2 regions of the Allobosea sp. BE125 genome follow, and region 1 is predicted to be linked to the other one. Evidence: riboswitches for the same ligand, from Rfam matches in the RefSeq annotation. Region 1 holds a riboswitch; the other holds the start of a gene.
The links. A riboswitch is a leader RNA that binds a small molecule or an ion and turns the genes downstream of it on or off. The one in region 1 is predicted to bind thiamine pyrophosphate.

Region 1 (7,847 bases):
CCGCGCGCCGAGCCGCCCCGCGAGCCGGCCATGCCGCGCCCCGTACCGCCAATCATGGCTCCCGCGCCAGGCGAACCCGGCCGCCCGCCGGCAGCGCGGCCGCAGCAGCCCTTGCCCGGCCAGCCGCCTGCCGCCCGGCCGACGCCCGCGCCTGCCCCCGTCGCGCCGCCGCCTCCGGCCGGCCGCGCGCCGGGCGCCCCGCCCGCGGCTCAGCCTGCACCTGCTCCGAACGCGGCGCCGGCAACCCCGGCCGCGCCCCGTGCTGCTCCGGTTCCGCCGGCGGCAGCGCCCGCGACGCCAGGAGCGCCCACGGCCCCGGCCGTCCCGCGCCCCACACTGCCGCCGGGCCAACCCCAAGCCGCGCCGCCGGCAGCGGCTCCGGGCCAAGCGCCAGCAACCCGTCCGACGCCCGTACCTCCGCCCGCGGCCGCACCGCTGACGCCTCCGCCGGCGACGGCTCCAACGGCTCCTGCTCCTAGCGGGCGCGGTCCGGGAACGCCCCTGCCGCCACCAGTCGCCCAGCCGCAGCCGGGGCAAACCCAGCCCGGACAGACTCTGGCGCCTCCGCCAGCGGCAGCCCCGGCTCCAGGCGGGCGCGGCCCGGGAGCTCTCCCGCCGCCTTCCGCCCAGCCGCAGCCCGGACAGACCCAGCCCGGACAGACTCTTGCGCCGCCGCCAGCAGGCCAGCCCCCCGCTGGTGCTCCCGGCCAACCGCCGGCGCCTGACCGGCAAGGCCGGCGTGGCGGCATCGGGCTTGGCGGCGCCGCCGCGATCGGCCTTGGCGCCGGCGTGATCGGCGGCATCATGGCGACGCAGGGCGCGGAGCGCTTCGACGATGTCCGCAGCCGGCGCGAGGAACGGCGCGACGGCGACGTCACGATCATCCGCGAGCCCGGCCGCACGATCATTCGCGACGACGACCGCGTCATCATCCGCCGCGATGAGACCGAGCGGTTCCGTGATCTTGGCTACCAGCCACGCGTCGACCGTCGCGATGGCGAGACCCGCAGCGTCTTCGAACGGCCCGACGGCACTCGCGTGGTGACGGTCACCGACGAGGATGGCCGGCTGATCCGCCGCGCCCGCCTCGACCGCGACGGGCGTGAGATCGTGATCATCGACAACACCCGCCGCGATCGACCCAATGACCGCTTCTCGGATGAGATCGTCGTACTGCCAGCGCCACCCCTGCCGATGCCGCGCGAGCGCTATATCGTCGATGCCGAGCGAGCCGATGAGGGTCTGATCTACGAGACGATCATGGCCCCGCCGATCGCGGCGATCCCGCGCCGCTACACGCTTGACGAGGTGCGCTATTCGCCCGATCTGCGGGCGCGGATGCGCAGCGTCGATATCAATACGGTGACCTTCGAGACAGGCTCCTGGACTATCGCGCCGGACCAGGCCCAGCGGCTCGCGACCATCGCCCAGTCGATCCGGCAGGGACTGCAGAGCTCGCCCAACGAGGTCTTCCTGGTCGAGGGCCATACCGACGCCGTCGGCGCCGACATCGACAATCTGTCCTTGTCGGACCGCCGCGCCCAATCGGTCGCGGAAATCCTGACCCGCGACTTCGGCGTGCCCGCCGAGAACCTGACGACCCAGGGCTATGGCGAGCAATATCTAAAGGTCGCGACGCAGGAGGCCTCGCGCGAAAACCGGCGCGTGACGCTGCGACGGATCACGCCGCTGCTGGCGGGCCGCACCGGGCCGTGAACCCATGCCGGCGCGGTGGCACGCCGCCGCGCCGGTTCGCTTTCGCCGCATCGCTTTCATGAAGCGGCAAGGACTCTGGTCTAGCTCTCCTAGTCCAGCACTAGAGGAATTTTCGATCCGTCCGGGTCGTTCGATTACTCTAGCCCTTTGTTTTGACGCGCTTTCTTCACGCGAACCGGTGTCCACTTCGCTTGAAAGCGCTCTAACTGAGAGGAGACCGATCATGAGCGATTCATCGATTGCCATCGCGCAGAGCCTCGCCGCGAGCCAGGCCGCCGCAACCCGCCAGACGATCCAGACCGAGATGGTCAAGCAGCAGGCCGATGCCGAGCAGGCTGTGGCCGATCTGCTGCAGCAGGGTGCAGCCCAGGCGAAGGCCGCCCTTCCGGCCGGCCAGGGCCAGACCGTCGACATCACTGCCTGAGCTCCTGCGTCATGGCGTAGAGCACGACGCTCTGCACCCACGCAGCGATACCGGCCGCCGGCATGCAGCCCGGCGAACGACACTCCCCGGGGCGCCCAGCCGGCCGAGGCGGCATCGGGAGAGGCCCACTGGCGCCAAGTTTTATTGAGACCGTGACGTGAGGATTACGACCGCGATGTGAGGCTCCGCTTCGGAGGAAACAGCCATGAAGGCGAGTCGCATTGATGGGCATGCCGGAAGCCTGCCGCGTCTGCCATTCTGGGCCGCGGCATTCGTTACGGTGGCCTGCATCGCCATTCTCGCCCTGAGCGGATGGCGCGAATGGGCCACCCGGGCAGCCGATCTGAAGAACGCCGAAGTCGACATGATCAATCTCTCGCGCTCGCTGACACAGCACGCGGAGGACACCATCGAACTCGCCGATGCAGCGCTTTTCGGCTTGGCCAGCAGACTGGAGACAAACGGCACGAGTCCCGCCGCAATCGCGACAGTTCAGAGTATTCTCGACCTTCGCAAACCGACGCTAGGGCGAATCCGCGGCCTCTTCGTCTACGACGAAACGGGCCGCTGGCTGGCCACCACGGAGAAAGTCGACTTCGCGGGCCTCAACAACAGCGACCGCGCCTATTTCCAGCATCATCGTGCTGTGGACGATCGCCGCATCTATCTGGGCCGACCCGTTCAAAGCCGGACCGGTGGTCAGTGGATCATCACGGTGTCTCGGCGCCTCAATCATCCCGATGGCGCTTTCGCCGGCGTGGTCCTGGCGACGATCGACGCCGGATATTTCTCGCAGTTCTATCGCCGGTTCGACATCGGCCCCAACGGGGCAATCACGCTGCTGAGCGCCGATGGCATTCTGCTTGCGCGCAGCGTCGATAACGACACCTATGTCGGACGAGACATGTCGGCGACACCTCTGATCAGGGACAGGATGTCCCGGCCCGCCGCCAGCGTCTATTATTTCAAATCACCGCTGGATGGGCTGCAACGTCTGAGTTCCTTCAGGTTCAGCGAGCGATATCCGCTCCTGGTGCTGGCGACGGAAGCCCAGGATGACGTTCTGCTGCGCTGGCGCCAGGCCGCCATCGCCCGGATGGCCTTCGTGCTGGCTTTGACATTGGTGATTGGCGTCATCGGCCTGCATCTCGTGCGCCAGCTCTATGAGCGTCAGCGTATGGCGGCAGCGCTGATCGCCAAGGAGGCCGATTTCCGCCTGCTCGCGGAAGCATCCAGCGACATGGTCACCCGGATCGATTTCGACGAGCGCATACTCTACGCTTCCCCTTCCTCCGCGAGCGTTCTGGGCTGGGACCCCGCGCAGCTGGTCGGAACGCCGGCTCTGGCCGGCGTCAACCCGGAGGACTTGCCCCGGGTCGAACAGGTCGTCGCTGCGCTGAAGCGCGGCGAGGTCGAGGAAGCCAGGATCATCTACCGCACGCGCCACCGGGAGAAGACCGAGATCTGGATCGAGACGACCTTGCGCGTGACGAGGTCCGATAGCGGCACGATCGATGGCGTCGTGGCGATCTCACGCGATATGACCGAGCACAAGGATCTCGAAGACAAACTCGCGGCGCTGGCGACCTTGGACGGGCTGACGGGGCTCGCCAATCGCCGATGTTTCGACGAGCGGCTGGAGCAGGAATGGGCGCGGGCCTCGCGAGAGGGCACCGCCCTTTCCGTGCTGATGATCGATATCGACCATTTCAAGAAATTCAACGATCGTTACGGACATCCCGCTGGAGATGGCTGCCTGCGTGCTGTGGCCGCCGTCTTGGCCGCGCAAGCACGACGCCCGGGCGATCTGGCCGCGCGCTATGGCGGGGAAGAGTTCGCCCTCCTCTTGCCGGATACGAATGCCGAAGGCTGCGAGCTGGTCGGTAAGAGGTTCTGCGATGCGCTTCGCGACATCCAGATGCCGCACGGGTCGAACCCTCCGTCCGGGCTCGTCACGGCGAGCCTTGGCGGCGCGACCATCTGGCCGAACTCCCATGCAACGACAGGTCGCGCCTCGTTGGTTGGAGCAGCTGATCGGGCGCTTTATTCCGCCAAGGACGGCGGGCGTGATCGCATGGTCATGTCGGGACGAGTGCTGCCCTGGCCGCGCGCCAGGAGCGCCTGACCCGCAACAATGCGCCTCACCGGAATGCGCCGCTTCCGAAGTCGGCTCCGCACGATCTCTCGCTGCCGCCGTCGCGCCGAAGCGCCGCCGCTATCAACGAGGCGATGAACAGATGGCAATGACGCCATGCGAGCCGAGCGCTGTTTGCCGGTTGCGCGCGGGCGTCATCGCGCCTAACTTCCCAGCCGTTCCGAGGGGTGCTCGCAAGAGCTGAGATGGCCGTCCAGGCCGAACCCATCGAACCTGATCCGGGTCATACCGGCGGAGGGACTGGAACGCGGCTTGCGCAGAATCGCGGCCGCAGACAGCGCTAGACCGCTTCGACGCCGGATCTCCTGAACCTTGGACCAAGGAGGAGATCCCATGAACGTTCACACCAAGTCTGCCAAAAACAGCGTCAAGGCCACGCCCAAGTTTGGTGCACCGACCGGCGTCACCACCGGCCCGATCATCGGCTCGCGCAAGATCTATGTCGCGCCGCCGGAAGACCCGACCATGCGGGTGCCCTTCCGCGAGGTGCAGCTTTCGACCGATGCAGAACTACCGGTGCGCATCTATGACCCGTCGGGGCCCTTCACCGAGAGCGATGCCAGGATCGATCTGAACCAGGGCTTGCCGCAGCCACGCCGCGCCTGGCTCGACGCGCGCGGTTTCGACACCGTTCCCGGCCGCGAAGTCACCGCCGCCGACAATGGCAACATCTCGCCCGAGAACCTGGTGCCCGCCTGTCCGGCTGAGCGCCCGGTGCTGACGGCCAAGCCCGGCCAGATGGCGACGCAGTTCGAATTCGCGCGCGCCGGCATCATCACCCCTGAGATGATCTATGTCGCGCATCGCGAGAATCTCGGCCGCGTCGCCATGCTGGAGGGCGCGAAAGAGCGTCACGCCGATGGCGAGAGCTTTGGCGCGAGCGTACCGGAATTCGTCACGCCCGAATTCGTGCGCAGCGAGATCGCGCGCGGGCGGGCGATCATTCCCGCCAACATCAACCATCCGGAACTCGAGCCGATGGCGATCGGCCGGAACTTCCTGGTCAAGATCAACGCCAATATCGGCAATTCCGCCGTCACCTCCGGCGCCGCCGAGGAGGTCGAGAAGCTGGTCTGGGCGATCCGCTGGGGCGCCGACACGGTCATGGACCTGTCGACCGGGCGCAACATCCACAACATCCGCTCCTGGATCCTGCGCAACTCGCCGGTCCCGATCGGCACCGTGCCGATCTACCAGGCGCTGGAGAAGGTCGGCGGCGATCCGGTCAAGCTCGACTGGGAGGTGTTCAAGGACACGCTGATCGAGCAGGCCGAGCAGGGCGTCGACTACTTCACCATCCATGCCGGCGTCAGGCTGCCCTATGTGCCGCTGACGGCTTCCAGGGTGACCGGCATCGTCTCGCGCGGCGGCTCGATCATGGCGCGCTGGTGCCTGGCGCATCACAAGGAAAGCTTCCTCTACGAGCGTTTCGACGAGATCTGCGAGATCATGCGGCGCTATGACGTCTCGTTCTCGCTCGGCGACGGCTTGCGTCCGGGCTCGATCGCCGACGCCAATGACCGTGCCCAGTTCGCCGAGCTGGAGACGCTGGGCGAGCTCACCAAGGTTGCCTGGGACAAGGGCTGCCAGGTGATGATCGAGGGCCCCGGCCATGTGCCGATGCACAAGATCAAGGAGAATATGGACAAGCAATTGCGCGAATGCGGCGAGGCGCCCTTCTACACGCTTGGACCGCTGACGACAGACATCGCGCCGGGCTACGACCACATCACCTCGGGGATCGGGGCTGCGATGATCGGCTGGTTCGGCTGCGCCATGCTCTGCTATGTCACGCCCAAGGAGCATCTCGGCCTGCCCAACCGCGACGACGTCAAGACCGGCGTCATCACCTACCGGATCGCGGCTCATGCCGCCGATCTCGCCAAGGGGCATCCGGCGGCCAAGCTCCGCGACGACGCGGTCAGCCGCGCGCGCTTCGACTTCCGCTGGGAAGACCAGTTCAACCTGGCGCTCGACCCCGACACCGCCCGCGCCTATCACGACGAAACCCTGCCGAAGGACGTGCATAAGGTCGCGCATTTCTGTTCGATGTGCGGGCCCAAGTTCTGCTCGATGAAAATCACGCAGGATCTGCGCGCCGAGGTCCTCGCCATGGGCGAGAACGAGCGCATCGCACTTGACCAGGCGGCGGCGCAGATCGAAACGGAAAGGCATGCGGGCATGGCCGCGAAGTCGCAGGAATTCCTTGCGAAGGGCAGCAATCTCTACCTGCCGGCGGCCGAATGAGCACGACCATGAGTATGACCATGACGGAAGACCATCTTGATGCCGCCCGCGTCGCCGCCGTGCTGGCGCGCGTGACGGCGCAGCGGCCGCGCGTGCAATGCCTGACCAACACGGTGGCGCAGAACATCACGGCCAACATGCTGCTCGCCTTCGGGGCCATTCCCTCGATGGCGATCCATGTCGACGAGGTCGCGGCGATGGCCGATGGCGCGGGCGCGATCCTGATCAATATCGGCACGATCAACGCCGAGAGCGAGCTCGCCATTCCCAAGCTGCTGGAGGTGGCGCGCGACAAGGCCAAGCCGCTGGTCTTCGACCCCGTCTTCGTCGAGCTCTCGCCCCTGCGCCAGCATGTGGCGCGCGAGGTGCTGCGCCTGCGCAACATCGTCGTGCGCGGCAACGCGACCGAGATGGCGGCGCTCGAAGATGTGCTCCAGGCCGCTCGCGAGCACAATCTGACGCTGGTCACGACCGGCAAGATCGACCGCATCGAAGGCGCGCGCGGCGCGTTCTCGGTCGCGCATGGCCACCCCCTGATGACGAAGGTCACCGGCGTCGGCTGTGCGGCCGGCGCCCTGATCGCGGCAGCTTGCGCGGTCGAGAGCAACCCGGCCCTGGCGGCGGCCGCGGCGTTGACCGCCTATGGCATCGCCGGCGAGATCGCCGCCGAACGCAGCAATGGGCCCGGCAGCTTCGCTGTCGCGCTGATCGACGCGCTGGCGGGCATCGACGAGGCCACGCTGCGGGCGCGGATGGGAGAAGACGGTTGAGCGTCGATATCCTGCTCTACGGCCTGGTCGATCCGCAGATCGCCAGGGGCCGTTCGCTCGCCGAGCTCGCCCGGGCGGCGGCCAAAGGCGGCGCGACGCTGATCCAGTACCGCGCCAAGGCGGCCTCGACGCGCGAGATGGTGCGGGAGGCCCGGGCGATCCATGCTGCGCTCGCGGGCAGCGGCGTGCCGCTCTTGATCAACGACCGCGTCGATGTCGCTTTGGCGGCCGGCGCGGACGGCGTGCATCTGGGCGCCGACGACATGGAGCTTGCCGACGCCCGCCGCCTGCTCGGCGAGACCGCGATCATCGGCGCGACGCTGGGAGAGGCGGCGGAATTGCCTTACCTCGCCTCGGCGCGCATCGACTATGCCTGCGTCGGCCCGGTCTTTGCCACGCAGCACAAGGACGATGCCGACATCCCGCTCGGCCTCGACGGCTACGCTGCACTGCGGCGGCAGGCCGCCAAGGCGCTGGGTTTACTCCCGGTCGGAGCGATCGCCGGCATCAATGCGAGCAACGCCGCCTCGGTGAT
Region 2 (7,847 bases), on a different contig from region 1:
CGGCCTCGCCCATCCCTGGCTCGACGGCCTCGTCCAGATCCTCAAGCGCTTCCAGGAGCTGGGCGCCCCCTCGGCCGCGACCAAGGATTGGGCCGGGCGCTGGTGGACGATCTGGAACCCTGGCGACCTCGTGCCCTTCGCCAACAAGGTGCTGATTGCCAACCCGACCCTGTTCAGCCCCTTCCTCGATGCCGGCGAGATCGCGATCGAAGCCCCCGATCGCGGCCGGATCGTCAAGGCCTCCTCCTTCAACAGCCCCGGCGAAACGGCGCGGCTGGTGCGCGACGATGCAGGCGGCATCGAGTCGGTCTGGCTCGGCGGCGCGCATGTCGTCTCGGAAGCGGCGCTGAAGGCGGAGATGCTCGCGCGCTACCAGAGCGACAACGCCTAGAGCATTTCCGCGTTTCTCCGAATCGCGAGAATCCTCTAGCTCCTTGTTTTAACGCGTTTTCTTCACGCGAACCGGTGGCCACTTCGCTCGAAAACGCTCTAGAACCCGTCGCTCAGGCCCGGGCTCGGCTCCGGCGCGTTCACGAACCGACGAGCCCGAGCTGGGGGCTCGACGCTTCGGCGCGGCCGCGGCGCGGAATGCGCCCAGCCCCGCGCGCATCCCAACCGGCCGCGACGGCATGGCGCATGGCGCGGGCCATGCGGACCGGATCCTTTGCCTTGGCTATAGCGGTGTTGAGCAGCACGGCGCTTGCGCCGCATTCCACCGCGATGGCGGCATCCGACGCCGTGCCCAGCCCGGCATCGACGATCACGGGAACGGCCGAGCGCGCGCAGATCAATTCGAGATTGGCAGGGTTGGCGACGCCCATGCCGGAGCCGATCAGCGAGCCCATCGGCATCACTGCAGCGGCGCCGAGATCGGCGAGGCGCGCGCAAACCACCGGATCGTCATTGCAATAAGGCAGCACGACGAAGCCCATCTCGACGAGCTGGCGCGTCGCCTCCAGCAGCTCCCCGACATCGGGATAGAGCGTCTCGCGATCGCCGATGACTTCGAGCTTGATCCAGTTGGTTCCAAGCGCCTCGCGGGCGAGCTCCGCCGTCAGGACGGCGTCGCGCGCCGTCTCGCAGCCAGCCGTGTTGGGCAGGAAGCGGTAGCCGGACAAAAGCTGCGCCGTATCGGAGCCATGGCCCGCCAGCGAGATCCGGCGCAGCGACAAGGTCACGATCTCCGCCCCGCTGGCCGCCACCGCATCCACCATGATGCGCTGGTTGGGATAGCCGGCCGTCCCGATCAGCAGGCGGGAGCCGAGTTGCGTTCCGGCCAGGGTGAAGGGCTGTTCTGCGGCACTCATCTCAACCTCCTTGAAAAGCGCGAATGATTTCGACGCGGTCACCGGACGCCAGACGCGTGAGCTGCCATTGCGACTGCTTCACCACCATCCCGTTCAGCGCGATGGCGAAGCCCTGCGGGCCCGGCAGATCGAGCTCGGCGGTGCGCTCCCGCCATAGCGCCAGCAGATCCTGCGCCGCGCTGTCGTGATCGCGTCCATTGACGATGAGCTTCATGCCACTGCCTCCTGTGCAAAAAAGCGCTCCGATCCGAAGGATGCGGCAGGCCCCGTGATGCCTCCCTCGGTGACGAGTTGCGTGATCGCCACCGCGGTGACAGGGGCCAGCAGATAGCCGTTGCGATGATGTCCCGTGGCGAGGAGCAGGCCTGGAATCCGGGTCTCACCGAGGATCGGCGCGTCGTCAGTGCTGGTCGGGCGGAAGCCCGACCAGATTGCGGCGATCGGCAGCTCCTCGATGCCGGGCAGGATGCGTCGCGCGCCTTCGAGCAGCGCGTAGACGCCGCCGGCCGTCACGGCATCGTCGAAGCCGCATTCCTCCATGGTCGCACCGACGATCAGCGTGCCGTCGCTCTTGGGGGCGAGATGGACCTGGTCGGTCCAGACCATGCGCGAGAGCAGCGGCCGGTGCGGCGGGCATGCCAGCGCCAGCGACTGCCCCTTGAGCGGCCGCAACGGCAGGGAGAGCCCCGCTATCTCGGTCCAGGCCCCGCCGGCGGCGACGACGATCCCGGCCTTCACCAGCCCTTGCTTCGTCGTGACGCCCACGGCGCGCCCGGCTTGCAGCCGGGGCGTTGCCGCCAAGCCTTCGAGCAGGATTCCGCCGCGTCCGATGAAGGCCTGCCGCAGAGCCGCGATCACCCTGACCGGGTCGACCTGATGGTCGCCCGGGCAATGGATGCCGGCCACGACGGAGGGTCGCAGGCCGGGCTCAAAGCCTCGGCAGGCGGCGCCGTCGAGCCACAGCGTCGCAAGCCCTGCCTGCCGCTGCATCTCATGGCGGAAGCGCAGCCGCGCCACCTCGTCGCGCGTCGTGGCGACAAGCAGGATGCCATCCCTGCGATAGTCGATATCGAGCCCGCCATCGGCCGATAATTCGGCAGCGAAGCTCGGCCAGAGACGCTGGCTTTCCAGGGCGAGCGCGACATGTTCCTCGCCGCCGGGCTCGAATTCGGCGGCTGCCGCCAGCATCCCGGTGGCAGCGAGGCTCGCGCCTTGGCCGAGCGTGCCGCGCTCGAAGAGTGCGACCCGCAGGCCGGCGCGCAGCAATCGCCAACCGGTCATCAGGCCGATCACGCCGCCGCCGATGATGGCGACATCCGTCGCGGCCGGCGGCGCCGGAGCATCGGGCGGGCGGGCCTGCTGGCGGCGCAAACTGGTGTCGGGTGGGCCTCTCATCGCAAACTCCTCGCCGCGACGGGGGCGAGGATATCTGCGGCCTTGCGGGCCGCCGGCTTGAGCCGGGAAATCCATCCCTCCGCCGGTATGAACCGGATCAGGTTCGAAGGATTTCCGCGCGCTTATCCGGGTTGTCCCGGTCTGCCAGCGGTGTCTCAGCCCCTTGCCGGGGATCTCCCTGGAATGACGACGACTGTGAAAGCTCGACGGCCGCTGGTCAAGTGCGCGCCAATGTGGGGAGCGCCAACCGTCACCGCATGAAATGCAGCTCGCGGAAGCGCGCCCGGAACGCCGTCACATCCTTGGCCACCGCTTCTGCCGGCCGCGAGCCGCTGAGGCCCTCAGTGATATAGCCGGCCAGTTCCGGCATGTCGGCGGGCGTCATGCCGAAGCGCACGATCTCGGGCGTGCCGAGCCTGAGCCCGTTCACGTCGCCCGCCACCTCCGGCAGGGGCAGGCCGATGCCGCAGCTCAGGATGTTGATGGCGCGCAGCGTCTTGGCCGCCGCCTGGCCGCCGCCATAGCTGTGAGCCTCGATGGCGAATTGATGCGAGGTCGTCAGGCCGCGGTCGCGCGCGAAGACCGGCACCTGCCGCTCGACCAGCGCCTCGCCCAGCGCCTTGGCCGTCTCAGCCATCATCTGCGCGTAGGCACGGCCATGCGCCTTCCAGTCGAGCAGGGTGATCGCCAGCGAGGCCGATTTCGCCGCGTCGAAATTCGCGGTCAGGCCGGGATAGGCGATGGCGTCGAGCCGCTTGGCGATCTCGGCATCGTTGGTGACGATCAGGCCCGAGGGTGGGCCGCCCAGGCTCTTATAGGTGCTCATCGTCATCAGATGAGCGCCCTCCTCCAGCGGCTGCTGCCAGCCATGGCCGGCAATCATGCCCGACATATGCGCGGCGTCGAACAGCACGATCGCGCCGATTTCGTCGGCAATCGCGCGGATCTCGCGGATCGGATGGGCGAAGAGGTTGAGGCTGCCGCCGATCGAGATCAGCTTGGGCTTCAATCGCAGGGCATCCTCGCGCAGGCGCGCAAGGTCGACGGTGTAGTTCACCGGATCGACCGGGGCGGGATGGGTAACGATGCCGTAAAGCCCTGCGGCACCGGCGCCATGATGCGTGACATGGCCGCCGATCGCGCCCGGCGGCGCGATGATGCAGTCACCGGGCTTGGCCGCGACCATGAAGGCATAGAGATTGGCGATGGCGCCCGAGGGCACGCGGATCTCGGCGTATTTCGCGCCAAAGACCTCGGCGGCGAGTTCGGCGGCGATGATCTCGATCTTTTCGATCGCCTCCAGCCCCATCTCGTATTTGTCGCCGGGATAGCCGAGCGAGGGCCGGGCGCCGAGCCCCGCCGCAAGCACGGCCTCGGCCTTGGGGTTCATCACATTGGTCGCGGGATTGAGGTTGATGCAGTCGCGCTCATGGATGTTGCGGTTCTCGACCGTCAGCGCCGCGATCCGCGCCGCGACCGCGTCGAGCGACTGGCCAGCCGTCTCGGCGGCGATGCCGAGCACGTAATCCTCGCTCGCTTGCGGAACCCAGTCGCGCCTGCCCAGAGCCGTCATCGATTGATCCTCCTCGCGATAATCCCGCACGATGCGAACGATATGACCGGTTTGCGCTAGGCTGCGCAAACGAGTAATCCTCGCTCGCAGGCAGAGAAAATCTCAGCCTAAGAGATGATCCGCCATGCCCGTCAAGCCGCCGCGCCCGCGCCTGCCATCCCTCAACGCCTTGCGGGCTTTCGAGGCGGCGGCGCGTTGCGAGAGCTTCGTCAAGGCAGCCGAAGAGCTCGGCGTCACCGCCGGCGCGGTGACGCAGCAGATCCGGCAACTGGAAGCCTGGCTCGGCTTCCCGCTGTTTCGCCGCCTCGCCCAGGGGGTGGAACTCACGGAGGGAGCGCGTAGCGCCCTGCCCAAGCTGACGCGCGGCTTCGACACGCTGGGGCAGGCGATACAGGACTTGCGCGCCGGGCATGAAGGCAGCGCACTGACCATCGCCGCCCTGCCCTGCATCGCCCAGCTCTGGCTCTCGCCGCGTTTGGCCGCGCTGCAAGCGGCGTTTCCCGGGCTGCAGATCTCCGTTTCGGCGATGGAACAGCCGCCGGATCCACGCCGCGAGCCGCATGATCTGGCGCTGTTCTATCTCGGCCCCGAGACGCTCCCCGTCGACGCGCTGACGCTGGGCCCGGACGTGATCCTGCCGGTCTGCGCGCCGGCACTCGCGCGCGCGCTCACGAGCGTCGGTGATCTGGCGCGCGCGACCTTGTTGCATGACGCTGTCTGGCGCGAGGATTGGCGGCGCTGGCTCGCCTTTGCTGGGGGCATCGGGACGATCGACCCGACCCGCGGCCCCTCCTTTTCGCTCTACAGCCTGGCGCTCGATGCCGCACTCTCGGGCTCCGGCGTGCTGATGGGCCGGATGAGCCTGATCGCGCCGCATCTGCGCGACGGCAGGCTCATCGCCCCCTTCGCTGACGCGATGCCGACCGGAGACGCGCTCACGCTCGTCCTGAACTCACAAGCAAGCGCGCATGCCAGCCGGCGCGAGATCGCACACAGCCTGCTCGAAACGCAGGCGCAACCAGCTCAGATCGCGCTGCCGCAATCTCCGGCCAGGATCTGATCCATCGAGCGCGACGGCTCGGCGCAGCCGGCCTCGCCAACGACCTTGGCCGGCACGCCGGCGACCGTCTTGTTGCGCGGCACGGCCTGTAGCACGACCGAGCCCGCCGCGACACGGGCGCATTGACCGATCTCGATATTGCCGAGGATCTTGGCGCCGGCGCCGATCAGCACGCCCTTGCGGATCTTGGGATGGCGGTCGCCGCCCTGCTTGCCGGTTCCGCCCAGCGTCACATCCTGCAGCATCGAGACATCGTCCTCGATCACCGTGGTCTCGCCGACGACGAGGCCCGTGGCATGGTCGAGGAAGATGCCCTTGCCGATCACCGCGGCCGGATTGATGTCGGTCTGGAACACTTCCGACGAGCGGCTCTGCAGATAAAGTGCGAAATCGCGCCGCCCCTGCCGGTGCAGCCAATGCGCGAGCCTATGGGCCTGCAAGGCGTGGAAGCCTTTGAAGAACAGCACCGGCTCCAGCACCCGGTAGCAGGCCGGGTCGCGGTCCATCACCGCAAGCGCATCGGCCCTTATGCCCTGGCTGATCTCTGGATCGGCAATAAGCGCCTCCTCGAAAGCCTGTGCGATCAGATCGGCGGAGACCGCCACATGTCCGAGGCGCATCGCGACGCGGTGACTGACCGCCGCCTCGAAGCTCGGCTGGTTCAGCACGGAGGCCGTGATCAGGCTGGCAAGCGACGGCTCGCTGGCGACCGCAGCTTCGGCCTCGCGCCGCAATCTGGCCCAGACGGGATCGACACGGTCGAGCCCGGTCGCGGGATCGCGTGCTTCTATGACGGAGCGCCCAGACGGCATGATCATTCTCCGATGGAGACGTAAGACGAATTCAAACTCTAGCACATTGCGGTGGTGAACCGCCAAACGCGAAAGCGCGGGAGTGTCAGATCGGCCCGGCGCCCGCTTGAATCAAGACCGCAGCCGCCGCGCGCAAAACCCTGACGGGACTCATACTTTCCCGCCACCGGCCAGCCCGTTCAGACCCGTGCCAAAAAATCCAGCACCGCTTGTTTGTGGCTCTTGTCACCGACGGCGAGATTGTGGTCGCGGCCTTCGATGTCGACCGCTTCCGCACTGGGAATCAGCGCCGCAAGCTCCGGCCCGGAGCCCGCGACATCGTCCTTCGTGCCGACGCTGACCAAGGTCGGCACCGCGATCTGCCCGACCTGCGCGGCAGTCAAGGTCTGGCGCGAGCCCCTGATACAGGCGGCGAGCGCCCTGAGATCGCTCTTGGTCGCATCGGCGAAGGCGCGGAACATCCGCTGCATCGGGTCGGTCAGGACATCGAGCGAGGGCGCCTCCATGGCATCCGCGATGCCCAGCGGCAGGCCGACGCCCTCGACCAGATGGATCCCGAGCCCGCCGAGCAGCAGTGCCCGCAGGCGATCTGGATGCGCCAGCGCCAGATGCGCCGAGATCCGCGCGCCCATCGAATAGCCCATCACCGCAGCCTGCGAGATATCGAGATGATCCATTAGGCGGCGCACATCCTCAGCCATGATCTGCGAGGAATAGGCGGCGGGCTCATAGAGCTTCTCGCTCTGGCCATGGCCACGATTGTCGAGTGCGACGACACGGTATCCGGCATGGGTCAGCGTCTTCGTCCATTGGGTGTTGACCCAGTTGACCATATGGCTGGAGCCGAAGCCGTGGACGAGCATGACCGTCTCGCCGCGCGCAACCTCGCTCGTCGGGGCGAGGTCGATATAGGCGAGATTGACTCCGTCGGATGAGAAACTCTGCATGATCCAGATCGCTTGGGCCGTTGGCGTTGCCTTCTCCCTGCCATGCAGCCGCTGCTTTGGGTAGCGGGCCCGACGCCGCTTGCCTATGAAGACGGATATGAGCACTGCCGACCTCAACCCGACACCGACCATCGCCCGCCCCCGCTTCGCGTTCATCGATCTGGCGCGGGGCATCGCCCTGCTGGCGATGTTCGTCTTCCACTTCACCTATGACCTCGCTTATTTCGAGCTGATCGACGTCGACACGCCGATCGAGCCGGGCTGGCACTGGTTCGCCCGCTCGATCGCCGCAAGCTTCCTGACGCTGGTCGGCGTCAGCCTGGTGCTGGCGACCCGCAATGGCCTGAACCACCACTCCTATCTGAAGCGCCTCGCCATGGTCGCGGGCGCGGCCGCGCTGGTGACGGTCGGCACCCGGTTCGCCATGCCCGACAGCTTCATCTTCTTCGGCATCCTGCATCAGGTCGCGCTGGCGAGCGTCATCGCCCTGCCCTTCCTGTGGCTGCCGATACTTGCCGTCGCGCTGGCCGCGCTCATCGTCTTTGCCGTGCCGTATCTGGCCGCCCATCCCGTCCTCGACCAATCCTGGCTGCTCTGGCTCGGACTGGCTCGGGAGGTTCCAGCCAGCGCCGATTTCGTGCCTGTTTTCCCCTGGTTCGGCTGGGTTCTGGCCGGGATCGTGCTGGCAAGGCTGGTGCTGCCGCGTCTCGCGCAATCGCGCCTCGCCGGCTGGCAGCCACGCGCTTTGCCCGC

Region 2: it holds a riboswitch for thiamine pyrophosphate, as region 1 does, so the genes downstream of both, thiO (glycine oxidase ThiO) here and thiC (phosphomethylpyrimidine synthase ThiC) in region 1, are expected to answer to the same signal.

What each region holds. Positions count from the first base shown of each region.
Region 1 covers NZ_JAVDTY010000014.1:172,291-180,137, reverse strand. The annotation lists gene J2Y55_RS26285 (OmpA family protein) at 790-1,716, shown strand; gene J2Y55_RS26280 (hypothetical protein) at 1,940-2,140, shown strand; gene J2Y55_RS26275 (sensor domain-containing diguanylate cyclase) at 2,346-4,265, shown strand; TPP riboswitch at 4,449-4,553, shown strand; gene thiC (phosphomethylpyrimidine synthase ThiC) at 4,629-6,542, shown strand; gene J2Y55_RS26265 (hydroxyethylthiazole kinase) at 6,551-7,312, shown strand; gene thiE (thiamine phosphate synthase) at 7,309-7,847, shown strand, end outside.
Region 2 covers NZ_JAVDTY010000008.1:53,422-61,268, forward strand. The annotation lists gene J2Y55_RS18270 (serine hydrolase domain-containing protein) at 1-391, shown strand, start outside; gene thiG (thiazole synthase) at 531-1,307, opposite strand; gene thiS (sulfur carrier protein ThiS) at 1,309-1,521, opposite strand; gene thiO (glycine oxidase ThiO) at 1,518-2,702, opposite strand; TPP riboswitch at 2,760-2,891, opposite strand; gene J2Y55_RS18290 (serine hydroxymethyltransferase) at 2,953-4,275, opposite strand; gene J2Y55_RS18295 (LysR family transcriptional regulator) at 4,400-5,335, shown strand; gene cysE (serine O-acetyltransferase) at 5,299-6,147, opposite strand; gene J2Y55_RS18305 (alpha/beta fold hydrolase) at 6,327-7,094, opposite strand; gene J2Y55_RS18310 (acetyltransferase domain-containing protein) at 7,192-7,847, shown strand, end outside.